One region of the Microbacterium rhizophilum genome, then DNA from elsewhere that is predicted to be linked to it. Evidence: predicted binding sites of a transcription regulator. Region 1 holds the regulator's gene; the other holds the start of a gene.
What was found. Region 1 encodes LexA, which represses DNA repair genes until DNA is damaged. Its sites were predicted from a motif close to TCGAACANNTGTTCGA; they were not measured.
Positions count from the first base shown of each region.

Region 2: AAD528_RS09335 (HNH endonuclease signature motif containing protein) is a predicted target of LexA. The motif match lies at 2,809-2,824, and genes of this name have one in related genera.

Region 1 is NZ_JBCNUN010000010.1:28,127-32,564, reverse strand. Features, by position in the region: gene AAD528_RS14765 (prolyl oligopeptidase family serine peptidase) at 1-1,482, opposite strand, end outside; gene lexA (transcriptional repressor LexA) at 1,515-2,207, opposite strand; gene AAD528_RS14755 (LysM peptidoglycan-binding domain-containing protein) at 2,465-2,851, shown strand; gene AAD528_RS14750 (histidinol-phosphate transaminase) at 2,891-3,973, shown strand; gene hisB (imidazoleglycerol-phosphate dehydratase HisB) at 4,020-4,438, shown strand, end outside.
Region 2 is NZ_JBCNUN010000004.1:178,168-182,605, forward strand. Features, by position in the region: gene AAD528_RS09325 (uroporphyrinogen-III synthase) at 1-356, shown strand, start outside; gene hemB (porphobilinogen synthase) at 353-1,369, shown strand; gene AAD528_RS09335 (HNH endonuclease signature motif containing protein) at 1,465-2,787, opposite strand; gene hemL (glutamate-1-semialdehyde 2,1-aminomutase) at 2,996-4,318, shown strand; gene AAD528_RS09345 (Na+/H+ antiporter subunit A) at 4,430-4,438, shown strand, end outside.

The DNA.
Region 1 (4,438 bases):
CGCGGGATCCGCCAGGCCGGCGGCGGCGATGCCGCGGGCGGCCGCGGCGGTGTCCGCCACGTCGGCGATGCCCCAGCGGCCCCGCAGCCGCTCGCGATAGGCGCGGCCGTACCCGGTCGATCCGCCGTAGTTGACGTCCAGCACGCCGATGCCGCGGCTCGTGAAGTACGCCACGGCGAGCGACAGCTCGCCCGAAGCGTGCGCCGTCGGACCGCCGTGCACGAGCACCAGGTACGGTGGCAGCTCGCCGTCCGGCGCCGTGACGTCCGGGTTGGTGGGCGGGTACGCGAACGCGTGCACCTCTCCGTCCGGACCGTCGAACGTGAGCGCGCGCGAGCTCGGCAGCCACGCCGCATCCAGCGCGGGCACACCGCCGCGGACGGCCGTCAGCGTGTGCACGTCGACGTCCAGCAGCCACAGCCCGCCGGGCACCCGGGCGCCCGCCCCCGTGAGCAGCACGCGCGAGCCGCGCACGTCGCGGATCAGGATGCCGCCCGACAGCGGCGTCTCGAGGACCTCGACCGTGCCCCCGGCCGGATCGAGCACCACCAGCTCGTCGGTGCCGTGCGTGCGCACCGCGACGACGCGGCCGTCGGCGAGGGGCGCGTACCAGCGGGCCCCGAGGTTCCACAGCGGTCCTCCCGTGTCGGCATCCGCGGCGGCCAGCGGCTCCGACGCCCCCGCGGCGTCGAGGCGCACCCGATGCAGGTTCCAGCGGCCCCCGCCCGGGCCTTCGCCCGCGGGATCGGCGCTGAACATCAGCTCGTCGTCGCCCGTCCACTCGGGCTGCAGCGCCGCGACCGGCCCGGTGGCGGTGCGCCCGCCGGCGATCCGCACGTGATCCGTGACCGTGCCGTCGGGCCCGATCCGGCCGACGCGCAGCTCGGCGGCATCCCACGGCATGTCCGGGTGGTCCCACGCGATCCACGCCAGGCGGTCGCCCCGAGGGGCGGGATAGGCGAGGAAGCCGGATCCGACCGCCACGCTCAGGATCGCGGAGGCGTCGTCCGCGGCCGAGCCGTCCAGCGGGATCACGACGATGTCGCGTGCGGGGATGCGGTCGGCGCGCAGCGTCTCGCGCACGGCCCACAGGCGTCCCTCGGCGAAGGTGAGGTCGCCGAACGACATGCCGAGACCGGCGGGAGTGAGCGGGACGGGCTCGCCGTCCGCGGTCATCCGGTGGACGCGCTGATCCGATCCCTCGACGAACAGCAGCTCGCCGTCGTCCGTCGCGGTCCACGCGCCGCCGCCGTACTCGTGCACGCGGGAGCGCGCGCTCCACGGCGCCGGCAGCAGCACATCCGGCTCGCCGTCGGCCTGGCGCAGGATCGCGGTGCGCCCCCTCTCGGCGGGGACGCTCTCGCTCCACCAGATCTCGCCCCGCGGGCCGACGAACCGCGCGCCGTCGAGGCGCGGGGACCCGCCCGCGATGTCGGACGCCTGCAGCGGCGACGGCCAGGAACCGTAGGGAAGCGTGGACATGCCCCCACGCTATCGGGAGGCTCGGACGCGGGTCAGACCGCGCGCATCACCGCGACGATCTTGCCCAGCACCACGGCCTCGTCGCCGAGGATCGGCTCGAAGGCGGAGTTGCGGGGCAGCAGCCACGTGTGCCCGTCGCGCTGGCGGAACACCTTCACGGTGGCCTCGCCGTCGAGCATGGCCGCGACGATGTCGCCGTTCTCCGCCGTGTTCTGCACGCGCACGACGACCCAGTCGCCGTCGCAGATCGCGGCGTCGATCATCGACTCGCCGCTGACCTTGAGCATGAACAGCTCGCCCTTGCCGACGAGCTGCCGCGGGAGGGGGAAGATCTCCTCGACCTGCTGGTCGGCCGTGATCGGCACGCCCGCGGCGATGCGGCCCACGAGCGGCACCATCGCGGCGTCGCCGACGCTCGGCACGCCCGCATCGAGGTTCTCGCCGGACTGGCCGGGCAGGTCGATCAGCACCTCCATCGCGCGCGTCTTGCCGGGGTCGCGCCGCAGGTAGCCGCTGAGCTCGAGCTGGCCGAGCTGATGCGTGACGCTCGAGAGCGACTTGAGCCCCACCGCGTCGCCGATCTCGCGCATGGTGGGCGGGTAGCCCTTGGACTGGATGGAGCGCTGGATGACCTCCAGGATCGCCAGCTGCTTGTCGCTCAGGCTCTTGCGCCGACGCGTACGACGCTTCTCGTCGAGTTCGGCGGGCGTCGTGGCGGCGCTCATCTGACCGGCTCCTTCTCCTCCGACGGTGAATGTCGGTGGCCCGTGGTGGGGTGTCTCTGTCATCGAAACCGTATCCGAACCGGCCCGGGATTCGGAAGATCCGTTCGAGCGTGTCGCGGATCGGGTCGGACCGGATTTCGAAGAAGGCGTTGACACATTCGAAGATTCGAAGATAGATTCGGAACAGAGCTTCGCATCCGGCCCTCCCGGCCGAGGTGCCGGGTGCGAAGCCTCTCCGAACGAAGAAGGAGCATCCGATGAGCACGGTCAGCATCACCGCATACGAGGTCCCGGCCCGCACGCGGGTGAGCGGCGCTCGCACGGCGACGCGCCTGCGGCTGACGCGCCGCGGGCGCCGCGTGCTCGCGGCGATCGCAGCCGCCCCCGTCGCCGCCGGTCTCGCGCTCGCGATCGTGAGCGGAGGCGGAGCGCTCGCGTCGCGCGACGCCGGCGCGCCTGCGGGCACCTTCGACTCCGTCACGGTGATGCCCGGCGAGTCGCTGTGGTCCATCGCCGAGGAGGTGGCCCCCGCCGCCGACCCCCGCGACGTGGTCGACGCGATCATCGCGCTGAACCAGCTGCCGTCCTCGGCGGTCGCCGCGGGCGAGCGCCTCGCGATCCCGGCCGAGTACTCCGCCGGCTGACCCGGCGGGGCCGCCGTCCCGCGGCCCTAGCATGGAAGGGTGACGGTCTCTCTCGACGACTTGCCGATCCGCGACGACCTGCGCGGCCAGAAGCCCTACGGAGCGCCCCAGGCGCCGCTTCCCGTGGCGCTCAACGTCAACGAGAACACGCATCCGGTGCCTCCGGAGGTCGCGGACGACATCGCCGACGCGGTCGCGCAGGCGCTGCGGGACGTGAACCGCTACCCCGATCGCGAGTTCCTCGAGCTGCGCGAGGGCTTCGCGCAGTACCTCGGCCACGGCGTCGACCCGTCCCAGATCTGGGCCGGCAACGGCTCCAATGAGGTGCTGCAGCACCTGCTGCAGGCCTTCGGCGGTCCCGGGCGCACGGCGTTCGGGTTCGAGCCGACCTACTCGATGTACCGGTTGCTCACGCGCGGCGTCGGCTCCGAGTGGCTCGCCGGCACGCGCGGTCACGACTACCGGATCAGCCCCGAGGACGCCGCCCGCCAGGTCGCCGACGCGCGACCCGACGTGGTCTTCCTGTGCGCGCCGAACAACCCCACGGGCACCCCCCTCTCGCTCGACGTCGTCGAGGCCGTCTACGACGCCGCCGACGGCATCGTGATCGTGGACGAGGCCTACCAGGAGTTCGCGCCGCGCGACTCGCCGTCCGCCATCACGCTGCTCGGAGGCCGGCCGCGGCTGGCCGTCTCGCGCACCATGAGCAAGGCGTTCGCGTTCGCGGGCGCGCGCGTCGGCTACCTGGTGGCCGATCCGGTCCTGATCGACGCACTCCGGCTCGTCCGGCTGCCGTACCACCTCAGTGCGCTGACCCAGGCCGCCGCGACCGCCGCGCTGCGTCACGCCGACACGATGCTGGGCATGGTCGACGAGATCGTCGCGCAGCGCGACCGGATGGGCGCCACGCTCGAAGCGCTCGGCTACCAGGCGCACGAGTCGTGGACGAACTTCATCCTGTTCGGCGGCGTCCAGGACCCGGCCGCCACGTGGCAGGCGCTCTACGACCGTGGCGTGCTCATCCGCGACATCGGCATCCCCGGTCACCTGCGCGTGACCGCGGGCACCGAGGAGGAGACCACCGCGTTCCTCGAGGCGCTCTCCGATCTCGGGGGTCGCTGAGGCCGGCCCCGGAGCGCGGTGCCGTGCCCCGACTAGGATCGAAGGCATGACGACTGCCCGAATCGCGCGCCGCACCCGCTCCACCAGCGAGTCGAGCGTGGAGCTGGAGCTGAACCTCGACGGCACCGGCAGGAGCTCGATCTCGACGAGCGTGCCGTTCTTCGACCACATGCTCACGGCGTTCGCGAAGCACTCGCTCACCGACCTGACCGTGACGGCCACGGGCGACACGCACATCGACGCGCACCACACGGTGGAGGACGTCGCGATCGTCCTCGGGCACGCGATCCGCGAGGCGCTCGGCGACAAGGCCGGCATCTCGCGCTACGGCGACGCGCTCGTGCCCCTCGACGAAGCGCTCGCGCAGGCCGTCGTGGACATCTCCGGGCGCCCGTACCTCGTGCACGAGGGCGAGCCCGCGGGCTTCGAGCAGCACCTGATCGGCGGCCACTTCACCGGATCGCT
Region 2 (4,438 bases), on a different contig from region 1:
TCCGCGACGTCGTGACCGGCCGGATCAACGCGATCCTCGTCACGTCCGGATCCGTCGCCGAGCAGGTGCGCGAGCAGTTCCCGGAGATCCCCGACGAGACGGTGATCGCCGCGATCGGCCCGCGCACGGCGCACGACGCGGATGTGCTGGGCCTGCCGATCCACGTGATCGCGCCGGATCAGACGATCGACTCGCTCATCCACGCCCTCGCGGACCTCCCGGTGCCGGAGCCGTCGGCCGAAGCGCTCGCCGTGCCCGTGACCGGGCCGGTGCCGACCGGTTCCATCCGGGTGGATCCCGCACCGACCGGGCTGATCGAGACCGTGACGGACATCCGCCAGGAGACCTCTCGATGAGCTTCCCCACCCACCGCCCGCGTCGGCTGCGTCAGTCGCCCGCGGTGCGGCGGCTGGTCCGCGAGACCCACCTGGTGCCCTCGCAGCTCGTGCTGCCGATGTTCGTGCGCGAGGGGCTCTCGGAGCCCGCTGCGATCTCGTCCATGCCCGGTGTGCAGCAGCACACGCTCGACTCGCTGCGCCGCGCGGCGGTCTCCGCGGCCGAGGCCGGCGTCGGCGGCGTGATGCTGTTCGGCGTGCCCGCGACGCGCGACGCGACCGGATCCGGCGCGGACGATCCGGATGGCATCCTGAACGTCGCGACCGAGGCGGTCGTCACCGAGGTGGGCGACGCGCTGGTCGTGCAGACCGACCTGTGCCTGGACGAGTTCACCGACCACGGGCACTGCGGCGTGCTGGCGGCGGACAAGAAGGCGGCCGGAGGCCGCCGACCCGGCCAGCCCGTGGTCGACAACGACGCGACGCTCGAGCGGTACGCCGCGATGGGAGTGGCGCAGGCGCGGGCCGGATCCGCGCTGCTCGGCCTGTCGGGGATGATGGACGGCCAGGTCGCGGCCGTGCGCGACGCGCTCGACGCGGAGGGCTTCACGGACACGCTGATCCTGGCCTACTCGGCGAAGTACGCGGGCGCGTTCTACGGGCCGTTCCGCGAGGCCGTGGACTCGCAGCTCAAGGGCGACCGCCGCACGTACCAGATGGATTCCGGAAACGGCCGCGAGGGCGTGAAGGAGGCCCTGCTCGACGTCGAGGAGGGCGCCGACGTCGTCATGGTCAAGCCGGCGCTGCCGTACCTCGACGTGCTCGCCGACGTGCGCGCCTCGGTCGACGTGCCGGTGTGGGCGTACCAGGTGTCGGGCGAGTACTCGATGATCGAGGCGGCCGCGGCCAACGGCTGGATCGACCGCCGCGGCGCCATCACGGAGTCGCTGCTCGGCATCCGTCGCGCGGGCGCCGACGCGATCCTCACCTACTGGGCCGCCGAGGCCGCGGGGTGGCTGCGCGAGGCGCTCTAGGCCGCGCAGCTGCGCGGGTCGCTTCGCTCCCAAGAGGCGCTGCCCGGGCCCGGTCATCGAGCGAGCGCAGCGAGTCGGGATGACCCGCCTGGGCATCAGAAGGGCGCGGGTGGTCCGAGGGCCGGGAAGAGCAGGGGCGGTCCCTCGGTGTAGTCGAAGCCGCAGGGGCTGGAGATCCTGATCCTGCCGTGGCCGAGATTGGTGAAGCCCCAGGGGGCGTGGTGCTTCATCATGTGGTGACCCTCGCAGACGCAGTTCAGGTTCTCCACGTTCGTGATCCCGCCGGTCGAGTACGGGATCGTGTGGTCGATGTCGCAGTGCTTCGCCCTGGTGGTGCAGCCGGGGACGCGGCAGCTCCTGTCGCGCGCGTGCAGGAACCGGCGCTGCGCCGCCGAGGGCGCGTAGTGATCTACGGTGAGCAGCGCCCCGGTGTCCGGGTTCAGGAACAGTCGCTCCCAGCCAGGCGCATGGCCGGCGAGGCGGCGGGCGGTGTCGGGGTCGATCGGACCGTAGCCGGCCAGCAGGGCGGGCCCGTCGTCCAGGCCCGCCAGCGTCTCGACCGGGATCGTGATCTCGACGGTCGCGGTGATGTGCTGGTCGAGGTCGTGCCCGGTGGGGGTGCCGGTCAGCAGCAGGTCCAGCGCGATGTCCGAGCGCAACTGCGCCAGGTGACGGTCGTCGAGGTACTTCACGTGCGCCGGATCCTCCGGACCCGGCTCGGCACCGTCGAGCTCGCGGATGAGGGCGCGGCGATCGCGTCTGACGGCCCGACCGCAGCCGGTGAGGCGGTCATAGGCGGCGTGGATTCTGACAGCGGGACCGATGAGGCCCAGCATCGCCATCCCGTCGGGCAGATCCTCCACGAACGCGCCGCGATCCGCCCTCGCCTTCTCATGCCGATCGATGATCGCGGTGGGCTGATGCGTGTCGGCGACCTGCTTGGCGAGCTCCTTGATCCGGTACGGCGTGGTCTTCTCGGCGAGAGCGAGCACCGCTGTCTCGTAGGCGGCCCGCGCGCCGGGCTCGGAGATGTCGGCCCCGGCGTCCGCGACGGCGCGGGCGTGCCGGTCGGTGATCCGGCCGCCCGCGAGCGCGGCATGCGTGGCGGGGAACTTGGCGACCAGCTCGGAAGCCCGCTCCATCCGTCCCTGCATCGCCCGCGGCGGCTCCTTCAGCGCGAGTCCCAGTTCGGTGGCCATCGACCGCAGCGGGAATGCGCAGTCGCTGTTCGACGGCATCCGGCCGATCTGATCCACCGCGATCCCGGCGAGCCCCGCCAGCAGCGCAGCCTCCTCCGCGTCCATGGCCGCCCGCTCCGACCGGATCTGCTTCAACCGCTCGACGCCCGCCCGCGTCCGCGCCCGCTCACCCGGGGTGAAACCCCAGGTGAGCCCGTCGGAATCGGAGAACTTCGGCATGCGCCCATCATCCCACCAGCCTCGGACATTTGTTCGAAACTCGGGTGGGGCGGGGAGAAAGTCGGCTTCACGGATCGCCTTCACTCACTCCGCAGCCGAAGCCCGTCGCCGATGCGACAGTGCTGGTCGATTATGCGGACCTGTCACGGCCCGTGATCCTGCGGGGCCTCTCGGATCGACGTCAGCCGGGGCGCGAGACAATGGAGCCATGGCCGATCGCAACGACACCCTGTTCGCCCACGCCCGCGAGGTCATCCCCGGGGGCGTGAACTCGCCGGTCCGGGCGTACGGGTCCGTGGGTGGGACGCCGCGGTTCGTGCAGTCGGCGCGAGGCGCGTACGTCACGGACGCCGCGGGCCGGGAATACGTCGACCTCGTCGCGTCGTGGGGTCCCGCGCTGCTGGGCCACGCGCATCCGGAGGTCGTCGAGGCCGTGCGCGAGGCGGCCACGCGCGGCCTGTCGTTCGGTGCCCCCACCGAGGGCGAGGTCGAGCTCGCCGACCTGGTCGCCGGCCGCGTCGCCGCCGGCGGCCTGAAGCCCGTCGAGCAGGTGCGTCTCGTGTCCACCGGCACCGAGGCGACCATGACCGCGATCCGGCTCGCCCGCGGCGTCACCGGCCGCGACCTGCTGATCAAGTTCGACGGCAACTACCACGGGCACTCCGACGGCCTCCTGGCCGCCGCCGGGTCGGGCCTCGCGACCCTCGCGCTGCCCGGCACCGCGGGCGTGCCCGCGCCGATCGCGGCGCAGACGCTCGTCGCGCCCTACGGCGACCTGGACGCCGTGCGGGCGATCTTCGCCGAGCGTCCCGATCAGATCGCGGCCATCATCGTCGAGGCCGCGCCCGCGAACATGGGCGTCGTCCGGCCCGCCGACGGCTACAACGCCGGCCTCGCGGCCATCGCGCACGAGCACGGCGCGCTGCTGATCCTGGACGAGGTGCTCACCGGGTTCCGGGTCGGGCCCGCCGGCTACTGGGGCCTGCAGGTCGAGGCCGGCGAGGCGTACGAGCCCGACATCATCACGTTCGGCAAGGTCATCGGCGGGGGGATGCCGCTCGCCGCGCTCGGCGGGAAGGCAGCGGTCATGGAGCAGCTCGCGCCCGTGGGCCCGGTGTACCAGGCCGGCACGCTGTCGGGGAATCCGCTCTCGGTCGCGGCGGGCATCGCGACCCTGCGCCTCGCGACCCCCGAGGTCTACGCCGCGGTCGACGCGGCGGCCGATCGCGTCGCGCTCGAGGTGTCGGCGGCGCTCGCCGCGGAGGGCGTCGAGCACGCGATCTCGCGCGCCGGCAGCCTGTTCAACCCGGTGTTCGCGGCGGAGGCGCCGCGCGACTACCCCGCTGCCAAGGCGCAGGACGCGTTCCGCTACCGTCCGTTCTTCCACGCCATGCTCGACGCGGGGGTGGCCCTGCCGCCGAGCGTGTTCGAGGCGTGGTTCCTCACGGCGGCGCACGACGACGCGGCGCTGTCGCGCATCGCCGACGCGCTTCCCGCCGCGGCGCGCGCGGCCGCGGCCGCGCACGGCTGAGGCGCTCGGGCCCGAACCCGGACCCCGGGGGACAAGTCCCCAGGTAGAGTGGGCAGACACTTTCCGCCTGCCTGAGCCGCCGCTTTCGCCCGACGCGCCGAGGAGACGCCCATGCTGCCT